Regions from separate parts of the Leucobacter sp. WKLB1 genome, predicted to be linked through region 1. Evidence: predicted binding sites of a transcription regulator. Region 1 holds the regulator's gene; each other region holds the start of a gene.
The links. Region 1 encodes LexA, which represses DNA repair genes until DNA is damaged. Its sites were predicted from a motif close to TCGAACANNTGTTCGA; they were not measured.
Positions count from the first base shown of each region.

Region 2: the regulator LexA is predicted to act here: its motif matches at 2,381-2,396, upstream of ACZF5Y_RS01685 (tyramine oxidase subunit B).
Region 3: the regulator LexA is predicted to act here: its motif matches at 2,088-2,103, upstream of ACZF5Y_RS03940 (phosphorylase family protein).

Region 1 covers NZ_AP046115.1:2,310,170-2,314,071, reverse strand. The annotation lists gene lipA (lipoyl synthase) at 1-974, opposite strand, end outside; gene lipB (lipoyl(octanoyl) transferase LipB) at 1,001-1,717, opposite strand; gene lexA (transcriptional repressor LexA) at 1,831-2,496, opposite strand; gene ACZF5Y_RS10505 (LysM peptidoglycan-binding domain-containing protein) at 2,756-3,163, shown strand; gene ACZF5Y_RS10500 (histidinol-phosphate transaminase) at 3,190-3,902, shown strand, end outside.
Region 2 covers NZ_AP046115.1:344,632-348,533, forward strand. The annotation lists gene ACZF5Y_RS01670 (bifunctional lysylphosphatidylglycerol flippase/synthetase MprF) at 1-188, opposite strand, end outside; gene ACZF5Y_RS01675 (alcohol dehydrogenase catalytic domain-containing protein) at 300-1,340, shown strand; gene ACZF5Y_RS01680 (LysR family transcriptional regulator) at 1,378-2,307, opposite strand; gene ACZF5Y_RS01685 (tyramine oxidase subunit B) at 2,456-3,619, shown strand; gene ACZF5Y_RS01690 (FAD-dependent oxidoreductase) at 3,681-3,902, shown strand, end outside.
Region 3 covers NZ_AP046115.1:834,885-838,786, reverse strand. The annotation lists gene ACZF5Y_RS03955 (2,3-butanediol dehydrogenase) at 1-519, opposite strand, end outside; gene ACZF5Y_RS03950 (TetR/AcrR family transcriptional regulator) at 548-1,099, opposite strand; tRNA gene ACZF5Y_RS03945 (tRNA-Ser) at 1,324-1,414, opposite strand; gene ACZF5Y_RS03940 (phosphorylase family protein) at 1,463-2,023, opposite strand; gene ACZF5Y_RS03935 (hypothetical protein) at 2,429-2,713, shown strand; gene ACZF5Y_RS03930 (S-ribosylhomocysteine lyase) at 2,804-3,295, shown strand; gene ACZF5Y_RS03925 (HAD family hydrolase) at 3,526-3,902, opposite strand, start outside.

The sequences.
Region 1 (3,902 bases):
TAGGAGGCGGGGGCACGCTCGGTCAAGTGTCGCAGTGCCTCAGGCACCGGCCGACCTTGAGCCTGCATCGTCTGAGCCCAGAGCCGACCGGCGCGATACGACGAACGCACCAGCGGGCCGGCGAGTACCCCGTCGAATCCGAGCGACTCCGCCTCCTGCTGCAGTTCGACGAACTCTTCTGGCCGCACCCATCGGTCAATCGGGTGGTGTAGCGACGATGGGCGAAGGTATTGCGTCAGCGTGATGATGTCGCACCCGGCATCGCGCAACTCGACCATGGTGTCGGTGATCTCGGCGCGGGTCTCGCCCATGCCGAGAATGAGATTGGACTTCGTCACCATGCCGGCATCCCGGGCGAGCGTGATGACTCCGAGTGAGCGCTCATAGCGGAACCCCGGCCGAATGCTGCGGAAGATGCGCGGAACGGTTTCGAGGTTGTGCGCGAACACCTGCGGAGCGGCTTCGAAGACCTGCGCCAGATCTTCGGGGCGCCCGCCGAGATCGTCGGCGAGTACCTCGACGCCGGAACCCGGATTGAGTTCGTGAATCTGCCGGATCGTCTCGGCGTACAACCACGCACCGGTATCGGGCAGGTCATCGCGCGTCACGCCTGTGATCGTCGCGTACTTCAGGCCCATGGTGCGCACCGACTCCGCGACGCGGCGCGGCTCGTCGCGGTCGAGCGGCAGCGGTTTGCTGCTCGTGATCATGCAGAAGTCGCACCGACGCGTGCAGATCGACCCGCCGATGAGGAAGGTCGCTTCGCGATCCTCCCAGCACTCGAACACATTCGGGCACCCCGCCTCTTGGCAGACGGTGTGGAGCTTCTCGCTGGCAACGAGGTTGCGCACCTCTTGGTACTCGGGCCCCAGCCGTGCGCGCGTCTTGATCCACTCGGGCTTTTTCTCGATGGGCGTCTCGGCATTGCGTGCCTCGATGCGCAGCAGCTTGCGACCCTCGGGCTCCGGGCGCAGGCCGGTCGAAGGGAGGCGACGCGCGCTCATGCGACGAGCTCCGCGATTGCCTCGATCACGAGGGGGTGCAGGATCGGGGCGACTTCGGCCGGCCGCACCGTGCGCCCGGCGAGCGCGCTGATGGTGGTGACCCCGGCATCGCGAATGCCGCACGGTACGAACTGCGCGAACGGGGCAAGATCGTTGCTGCAGTTGATTGCGAGGCCGTGCGTGATGACTCCGGCCCGCGCATGCAGGCCGATCTGGGCAACCTTCGTCGGGGGATCGGCCGGTGTCGTCGCGTCGCACCACACACCGGAGCGCCCCTCGACGCGGTACCCGTCAACGCCGAGCGCGTCGAGCGTGGCAATAATGGCGGTCTCGAGCGACCGGACGAGATCGACCACGCCGGCTCCCGGACGCAGTCGCACGATCGGGTACGCAACGAGTTGCCCCGGCCCGTGCCAAGTGACCCGGCCGCCGCGGTCGACCGGAACGACGGGCGTACCGTCGGTGGGGTACTCGTCGCGGTCAGCGCGTCGGCCCGCCGTGTAGACCGCGGAGTGCTCGAGGAGCAGAAGCGTGCCGGAATCGGTGCCACGGGTCACGCGTTCCGCTGCTGCGGCCTGCAGGCGGAGTCCGTCGGCATATTCCACGAAGTCTGGCGCGAGGCCGATCACGTCCACTCGGGGTGATGTACCGAATCTGGCGACGGTGTACTGCGATGCGGAGGAGGACGGAGGTGCTGCAGCGATGCTGGACATGCGAACAGATTAGATGTACTCGGTGCAACAAATCAAATTGCGCGAAAAAGGCGCACACCTCATGGAGCGAAGTGTGAGCCTCGGGGCGTGAGGTGCAAGGGTCGGTTGTGGCGTTACACCGAGCGGAAGACTGCCACCACGCGACCGAGCACTTCGGCGTGGTCGCCGAGAATCGGTTCGAATGCGCTATTGCGCGGAAGGAGCCATGTGTGGCCGTCGCGGCGACGGAAGACCTTGACCGTGGCCTCGCCATCCAGCATCGCGGCGACGATGTCGCCATTCTCCGCTTCGCGCTGCTGTCGAATAACTACGAAATCACCATCGCAGATCGCAGCATCGATCATCGAATCGCCGACGACGCGGAGCATGAAGAGCTGGCCGTCTCCGACGAGTTGCCGGGGGAGCGGAACGATCTCTTCGACTTGCTGGTCGGCGGTGATGGGAACGCCTGCCGCAATCTGGCCGACGAGCGGCACGTACGCGGCTTCCTCGACCTGCTGGGTCGGCGCGTCTGCGACTGCGTTCGCAGTCGAAGCGAGTTCGACGAGGATCTCGAGGGCCCGAGGCCGGTTCGGATCTCGCCTGATATAGCCGCCCAGCTCGAGGCGGCTGAGTTGATGGGTCACGCTGGAGAGTGAGGAGAGGCCGACCGCATCGCCGATCTCGCGCATGCTCGGCGGGTAGCCACGGCTCTCGACGGAGCGCGCGATGCACTCGAGGATCGCCTGCTGCTTTTCACTCAGGGGCTTCGTGGAACGGGGCACGGCGGTGTCGCTCATCGCGGTCCTTTCTCGAGCCCGGAGGGCTGTCTGGCGGCGGCGATCCATGAATGTCGGTGGTGGCTGATTCAGTGATGCCGTTGACGAAACCATAGCCGCGACATTCGAACACGGGCAAACACGTGTTCGAGTGTCGGCGAAAAAGATCGGAACATATCTTCGATCACGGGCTTGAAGTTTCGATTCATCGAATATATATTCGAAACAGATGTTCGCACGGACGCATGTTCGTGGCGATCACGACCGAAGGGACACCATCATGAGCGCAATCGCGACCCTGACTCACGAGACGATGCCGGCACCGCGCGTGGCAACTGCGACGCTGCGACTGACCCGTCGTGGCCGTGTGGTGTTCGGCGCGCTCGCGACGGTGCTGGTGGCCGGAGTGCTCGCCCTGGTGGCAGCCTTCGCGGCACCGGAAGCGATGGCAACGGCGCAGGGCTCCGATGGTCAGCAGTTCGAATACGTAGTGGTGCAGCCGGGGAGTTCGCTCTGGTCGCTGGCGACGGAGCTCGACCCCTCTGCCGACCCCCGAGACCTGGTCTCGGAGATTGTGCAGCTCAACCAGCTCGACGAGTCGTCGGTGCAGGCCGGCGAGGCGATCGCTGTACCGCTGCGATACTCAGAAAGCCCGTTGGTCGTGTCGGGCGACGAACTCGGAGCCTGAGGTACTCTCGCCTCTAGACTGGTTCGGTGACCAGTCTGAGTGACCTTCCTCTCCGCGACAACCTCGTCGGCAAAGAGCCCTACGGGGCTCCGCAAGATGCGGTTCCTGTCAGCCTGAACGTGAACGAGAATACGCATACGATTCCGGAGCACGTCGCCATTGATATCGTGCAGTCGCTTGCACACGCAGTGACTGGCGTGAACCGATACCCCGATCGTGAATTCACTGAATTGCGTGAGGCGTTGGCCGGGTATCTCGGGCACGGTCTCACTGCGGAGCAGCTCTGGGCGGCGAACGGGTCGAACGAGGTGTTGCAGCAGATACTGCAGGCCTTCGGCGGGCCTGGCCGGACTCTCCTCAGCTTCACGCCGACCTACTCCATGTACCCGCTGCTCGCCTCGGGCACCGACACCGCGTGGATTCCGGTCGAACGCCCCGCCGACTATGCGCTGACGCCTGAGCTGGTGGTCGCTGCGCTGCGCGAGCACCAGCCCGACATCGCGATTCTCTGCGGCCCGAACAACCCCACCGGCACTCCGCTCGATCGCGCCGTCATTGAAGCGGCGTACGAGGCGTTCGACGGCATGCTCATCGTCGATGAGGCCTACCACGAGTTCGATGCGGAGCACGAGAGTGCTGTCACGCTGCTCCCGGGGCGTCACCGACTGTTGGTGTCTCGCACGATGAGCAAGGCATTCGCTTTTGCGGGGGTGCGCCTCGGCTATCTTGCGGCTGATCC
Region 2 (3,902 bases), 1.6 Mb from region 1:
GGGAGGCCGGTCGCAACTTCGGGGTACCAGGGCTGATCGACGGTGGGCTGCCAGAGCGTGCCGGTCGCGATGCCGACCACCAGCATGGTGAGCAGGAATGCGATGGTGAACCGGGTGCGACGCAGCACGCCGAGCACCCGGTTCGGAGTGCGTTCGTCGGGTCGCTGGGGGGCCTCGGCGGCAGTCATGGACTCAGTCTAGAGATCGTGGCGAGAGGCGGCTAGCGTGGATTGCGGGCGGGGACTCCGCCTGTCTGCAACGCGAGGTCGCGGGCTGCCGCGGCCGGAACTGGAGTGGTGATGCGCGCCGTAACGTACGTCAGGAACAACACCGTCGAGATCCATGACAAGCCGGTGCCCGAGATCGCGCCCGATGAGGTGCTGCTGAAGGTCGGAGGCGCGGGGCTCTGCCACTCGGATATCGCGATCATCGGCTTCGGCGACGACAACCCGCTCATCGGCAGCACGCTCGGCCACGAGGTGTCGGGCACGGTCGAGCAGCTCGGTGCCGACGTGCGGGGCTGGCAGGTGGGGGATCGCGCGCTCGTCGCCCTCATTCTCGCCTGCGGGCAGTGCCGCGAGTGCCTTGCGGGCCGCGACAATCAGTGCGAAACGGTGTACCCGCGCGCGGCTCTCGCGCCGCTGTCGCCCGGCATCGGCAGCCCCGGGGGCATGGCCGACTACATCGCCGTGAAATCGCACCACCTCGACCCGATCGGCGACCTCGACCTGGTCGCTGCGGCGCCGCTCGCCGACGCGGCGCTGACCCCCATGCACGCCATCAACACGGTGCGTGATCGCATGACCGGTGACGCCACCGTCGTGACCATCGGGCTCGGCGGCCTCGGTCACATGGCGCTGCAAATTCTGGCCGCGACAACCGGCGCGCGCATCATCGCACTCGACACCGACCCCGCGAAGCTCGCGTTCGCCGAATCGCACGGCGCCGACCTCGCGCTGCCGAGCGACGGAGATGCAGCCGCGCGCATTCTCGCGGAGACCCGTGGCGTCGGGGCCGACGTCGTGTTCGACTTCGTGGGCGTGCAGCCCACCGTCGACCTGGCGCTCGCCGTCGTGCGCGGCGGTGGGGCCATCCGCTTCGTCGGGCTCGGCGATGGTGCGTTCAGCTACGTCGCCGGCAGCGGTACGCCGCTGCCCTGGGGCGTCAACATCGAGCGCGCGTACGGCGGCACCCGCTCGGATATGCGCCAGGCGGTCGCGCTCGCTCGCGCCGGCAAGATCGGCGTCGAGGTGGTGCGCTACTCGCTCGACGACGCAGTGCAGGCGTTCGACGACCTGCATCACGGGCGCGTGCAGGGCCGCGCGGTGCTCGTCCCGTAGCGGGTGGACTCGTGGGCGCCCGGCGATCCGGCCGTTGTCAGGCAGCGGCTGCCGCGGGCGCCCGCAGCTCGGCGGCCGAGGCCCGCAGGCACGAGAGGAACGTGCGGATCGCCGCGCCCTGATCGCTGCGCGCGCGTCGGGCGGCCAGCAGTTGGGTCGTCGGGGAGCCCGCGAGCGGTACGGTCGCGATCGACGGGGGCACGAGGAGGCCGATCGACTCGGGCAGAATGCTCGTGCCGACCCCGGCGGCGACGAAGCCGATCGCCGTCTCCTGGTGCACGACTTCCTCGGCGACACGGGCGACGCTGCCCGCCTCGCCGAGAACCTGGGCGACGCGATCCACGAACCCCGACATCATCGATCGGGGGTACGCAATCATCGGCACCGTACTGATTTCTGCGGCAGTGACCTCCCGCTGCGAGGCGAGCGGATGCGTGCGCGGCAGGCAGGCGACGAGACGCTCCTCGTACACGACCTCGGCGCGGATCGCCGATGCTGCGCGACCGGTCAGGCCGGGGGCCTCGTCGCGCACGATGGCCACGTCGAGCGAACCGTCGCGCAACCGCTCGAGTTGTTCGCCCGAGGTGAGCGGAATCAACTCGAGGGCCACCCCGGGTCGCTCTGCCCGGAAGCGACGCGCGACACCGGGCAGCAGCGTGGAATTCGCGGAGCTCACGAAACCGACGCGCAACGCGCCGGTCAACCCGTCGGTGAAGTCGCGGAGCTCGCCGCGCACCTCATCGAGCTCGGCGAGCACTGCCCGGGCGCGGGCCTGCAGGTGCCGGCCGGCTGCGGTCAGGCGCACACTGCGCGTCGTGCGCTCGAAGAGCGTGACCCCGAGTTCCTGCTCCAGCCGCGAGATCTGGAGGCTCAGCGGGGGCTGCGACATATGCAGCTGTTCGGCCGCGCGGCCGAAATGGAGCTCGTCTGATACCGCTAAGAAGTAGCGCAGCTGACGGAGTTCCATGGGGCCACGATACGCCGCGAATGTTCCCATTCCGTTACCGGTTGATTACGAGTGAAACGGTATGAATCCCAGGTCAAAAGGGTATTTGACTGGATGCTGAAACCTGGCTTTTCTGGGTTGCACCGACCCGGATTCGAAGGAGTTCACCGTGACCGAACCGACCACGCAGACCACCCCCAGCACCCGCATCGACATGCTCTACCTCAGCGAGCCCGAGGTGATTGCCGCCGGGGTCAAAGACATGGAGCGCTGCATGGAGGTCATGGAAGAGGTGCTCGTGCTGGTGGCCAAGGGCGACTACCGCATGGCCGGCAACTCGGCGAACTCGCACGGCGCGCAGATCAGTTTTCCGCAGTCGTCGCCCTTCCCCGGAATGCCGCTCGATGCCGCAGACCGCCGGTTCATGGCAATGGCCGCCTATCTCGGCGGCCGCTTCGACGCCGCCGGGGTGAAGTGGTACGGATCCAACATCGACAACCGCGAGCAGGGGCTGCCCCGCTCCATCCACCTCATCGTGCTGAACGACAAAGAAACAGGCGCACCGTTCGCCATCATGTCGGGCAACCTCGAGAGCGCGTACCGCACGGCGGCCGTGCCCGGTGCGGCGGCGAAGAAGCTCGCACCGATCAACGCGAAGTCGCTCGGCATCATTGGCCCCGGTGCGATGAACAAGAGCGCCCTGCACGCCATGACCACCGCGCGCCCCACGCTCGACACGATTCGCATCAATGGGCGCCGCAAGGAGTCGTCCGAGGCGTTCGCCGACTACGTGAAGCTGCACTACCCGCAGTTCACCACCATCGAGATCGCCGAAACCGCCGAGGCCGCGGTGCGCGACTCCGACATCGTTTCTGAAGCCGTGACCGGCCTCGTCGGTTCCGAGAACTACCCGTACATCGACGGCGACTGGATCAAGCCGGGTGCCTTTCTGAGTCTGCCGGCCAACCTCAAGATGGATGAGGCCTACACGGTCTCGGGCAAGGCACGACTCATCGCCGACGCGAAGAAGATCTACGAGGCCTGGGCCGAGGAGTACCCGGCGCCTTCGCACGAGACCGCCTTCGGCATGATCGGCCTGTACTGGCAAGACCTGATCGACGCCGGCAAGCTCGACGAGTCGCGCGTCGTCAACATCGGCGATGTGTTCGACGGCACCGCGCAGGGCCGCGAGTTCGAGGAGCAGCCCGTGCTCTTCAGCGTCGGCGGCATGGGCGTCGAAGACGTGGCCTGGGCCAAGACGGTCTACGAGAACGCGGTCGAGCTCGGCATCGGCACGAAGCTCAACCTCTGGGATGCGCCGGATCTGGCCTGACCCCATCCCGCCGCAGTCGCCCCCTTCTCGCCCCCTTTCCCAGAGAGCACGTGATCACCGCATGACCTCCGAAACCACCACCTACGCCATCATCGGAGCCGGGCTGAGCGGCGCCGCGGCCGCCTGGCGCCTCGCCCAGTCGGGCGCCGAGGTCATCGTGCTCGAGCGCGACATCCCGGCATCGGCGCAGGGCAGCTCGCACGGCTCCGCCCGCATCTTTCGATACGCCTACCCCGATGCGTTCTACACCGACCTCGTGGTGCGGGCGAAGCACGGGTGGGAT
Region 3 (3,902 bases), 1.5 Mb from region 1:
GGCTTCGACGTGGCTGCGCGACACCGCGTGCCACGACACCGACATCGGCTCGACGAGAGCTCCCATGCGCAGGTCGACGTTCTCGGGCAGCACGTGCACCTTGCTCGCCGGTACCGTCGTGAATTCGGCCATTCCGCCGCCCTGCGAGCTGAGCCCGTGGAAGCCGATCTTCTGGCAGACGTTGTACAGGCCCTTGGCGCATGCCGGGCACTCGCCGCAATAGTAGATGGGCCAGACCGCGACGCGATCCCCCACCGCCACGTCAGTGACCCCGTCGCCGAGCTCGACGATGGTGCCCGAAAACTCGTGACCGAGAATCTGCGGCAGCGTCGAACCCGTCACCGGGTGCGGGTGGTCGAAGTCGAGCCCCGCCGCTTCCGGCGAGTAGTAGACGTGCAGATCGGAACCGCAGATGCCGGCGAAGGCGTTGCGAATCTTTACCTCGCCCGGGCCCGTCGTGGGCTCCTCGACGTCGACGATGCGAAGGTCTTCCTTCGCGTAGAACTGTGCTGCCTGCATGGCGTGCTCCTTCTTCTCGGGCCGCGGATCAGCGCAGCCACCATTCCGGGGATGCCGCGAGGATCAGCTCGACGGCACGTTCGATATCGTCGGCGCCCGAGTCGAGCCACGCCTCGATGGCTCCAACCGTGCCCGACGCGGCATACGCGATGGCGATGCGCTGCCCGATGGCGTCGTCGCGCAGGGTGCGCGGCAGGATCGCCGGACGCAGAGCGATCCAGGTCTCGAGGCCGTGCCGCACCGACTGTTCGAGTGCGCTTCGCACGGGAGCTACAAGCGTTGGGCGCATCGCCCCGCGGTAAATATCGGCGCGCGCGGCGACGTGCGCGATGAGCAGATGTTCGCCGTCGCCGATCGTTTGCGCGGTGGGCAGGGCCTCCATGGCGGCATCGATCTCGTGCGCGAGTGCGTCGGCGAGAAGATGCGCGGGGGTGTCAGCGTGACGGTAGAAGGTGTCCCGCGTGATCCCGGATTCGCGGCAGATTGCGGCGACGGAGATGTCGTCGATCGGCGTCGCGGTCGACAGCTGGAGGATCGCGGCGCGCAGCTGGCTCCGACTACGGAGCGACCGGGCGTCCATGCATTCAGCCTATCTGACACATGTCAGATAGGCCAATGGTGCGCGCTCCGACCCTCTCGCACACGGCCCGCACGGCCCGTCACTGCCGACCTCATACGAATCGGTGTCACTTTCTGCGCGAATGAAGCTCGTTTTCGCGCAGAAAGTGACACCAATACGGAGCTGCCACGTGAGCAGCACCATCCGAGAACGCGAAAACCCCCTCACGAAGAGGGGGTTTTCTGTGGCGGTGACGGTGGGATTTGAACCCACGGTAGGGGGTTACCCTACACAACTTTTCGAGAGTTGCACCTTCGGCCGCTCGGACACGTCACCGCGGAAGAGCTTATGCGATTCGCGTACGCATTGCGAATCGGGACAGACTCAGGCGAGTCGCGCCTCCCAGAACTCGCGCAACTGCTCGCTCTTGCGGAAGACAATCGTGTCCCACTCCTCATCAGTAGTTGACGAATCGGCGAAGTCCGACGGAATTTTGAAGAGCTGCAGCGCGACCCCGAATCGCGCGCACACGCTTGCGTAGGCGTAGGCCTCCATGTCGACGAGGTTCGCGCCGAGCCCGGCGATGGTCGCCCTTTGGTCGTCGTTCTGCACGAAAACATCGCCGGTGGCAATCACCGCGGTCGATTCCGCGGGCAGGATCACCGCACCGGTCGGGGCGAGCTCGGGCGAGGGCAGCGAGAAGTCGTGCTGCACGACCCCGGCAATTTGGTACACCTCGTCGAGCGAGGGGCATTCCGACGCATCGCTCACAACACCCGCGGTGCCGAGCACGATCACCCGGTCGACCGGGCGGGCGGCGAGCTCGGCGGCCAGCGAGACAGCAGCGTTGATCTTGCCCACCCCGGTGACGAGGTGCGGCACGTCGGCGAAGGCCGAAGCCTCGTCGCGATGCGCGAACACGAGCAGAGTGGTGAGGTCAGACATCGGCGCTCCCAGCGGCGCATGCACGCCCGTCGATCAGGAATTTTCGACTCAACACTAGCGCTTTTCGAAACCTTGTTCTAATATTGGGGAGTCGGGTTCGCGAGCCGTACGCGTGATCGCCCTGAAACGGGACGTCGAGATCACCTCAACTCCGCGACAATCGCAGCGAAACCCACCCGCACCGCAGACCTGTACACGAGGTCGATCCTCCCGATGAGGCCGGTGCAGATGCGCTCACGCATCGATCCCGCAGATTCCACAGACGCTGCAGGCTCGATCGGGCTGTGCCGACGCAGTCCCCGCGATGCAGCGCGAGGCCCCGACGGGCCGCCCCCGAGACATGCTCGGCGGGATACGCACCATGACGGTGCGTCAGAAAGGAACACCATGACTTCGCATACCCGTATGCCTGAAACCGCAGCCCCGCGCCCCGTCGCGACGCTGCGCACCCCGTACCACTCGCTCAGCGGCGCCAACGACATGCTCGTGCCCGACTGGGCGCAGCGCCGCTCCGTCTACCGCAGCTCGGGGCGCACGCTGTACGTGGTCGAGACCGATCGCCTGAGCGACGCCCGCGTCGATCTGAAGCGTCTCGACCGCGCCGGCTGGGACGTTCGCGTCTCGCCACTCACTACGGGCGACCATGCCCGTATCGCGCTCACGCGCCGCGACCTCGCTCGCGCTGCGTAGCGATTCGCGCACGCTGCCCCTGACGAGCGCCGCGTAACGCGACGCCATCACCTCTGCGGCCCAGTGGATCCCCTGGATACACTGGGCCGCATGAGTGATGTCGAGCTTGCCGAAGTCGAGAGCTTTTCCCTGGACCACACGAAAGTGCTGGCACCCTACGTGCGCCTCATCGGCGTCGAACGCGGCCCCCAGGGCGACGCGATCTCGAACTTCGATATCCGCCTGGTGCAGCCGAATGAAGGCGAGATTCCGACCGCGGGCCTGCACACCATCGAGCACACGCTTGCCGCGCTGCTGCGCACCCGCTTCGACGGACTGATCGACATCTCCCCTTTCGGCTGCCGCACCGGCTTCCACCTCATCGCGTGGGGTGAGCCGAGCGCCGAAACCGTCGCCGCGGCGATCAAGAGCTCCCTCGAAGACCTGGTGGAGCGCGTGACCTGGGACGACGTGCCCGGCACCGAGGCTGTCAGCTGCGGCAACTACCGCGACCACAGCCTGCACTCCGCGAAGGAGTGGGCCAAGATCGTGCTTGCGCAGGGCATCAGCCTCGACGCTTTCGATCGCTCGCGGATCGCCTAGCGAAGTAGGGCTCCCCGCCCGGCCGCACACCCCGGGCTGTCGAGCCCTGGGCTGTGAATCCTCGAACGCACCGGTTTCGTGCGAGCGTACCCCCATCACCGGGGTGCGCTCGCGCGAAACCGGTGCGTTCGTTGCCGTGCGGTGCCAGCACGCCGGCAGAACCGCGACGGTGCAGCGAGGCGCCGGCACGCCGACGGTGCGGCGCCGAGCCCTGCCGCGGCAGCGGCCATTTACTCCGCCGCGCCCCAGCCGTCGACGAGCCCGGCGAGCTCCGACATGCTGCTGAACACGAGCGTCGCACCGGCGGCACTCAGCGCATCGGGTGCGGTCGCGACCGGGCTGTCGGGCGAGAACCCGAAGACGGTCGCTCCTGCGGCGATGCCCGCGGTGACTCCGGCGACGGTGTCTTCGACGACCAGCGCGGTCGAGGCGTCGATGCCGAGTGCTGCGGCCGCTGCCAGGTACACATCGGGGGCCGGCTTGCTGCGCGGCTGATCCATGCCGCTGAACACGCGGTCACCGAACCAGCGGCCGAGACCGGTGACCTCGAGCTGCATGTCGATTTTGACGCGGTCTGCCCCGGATGCGAGCGCGATGCGGTCGCCGA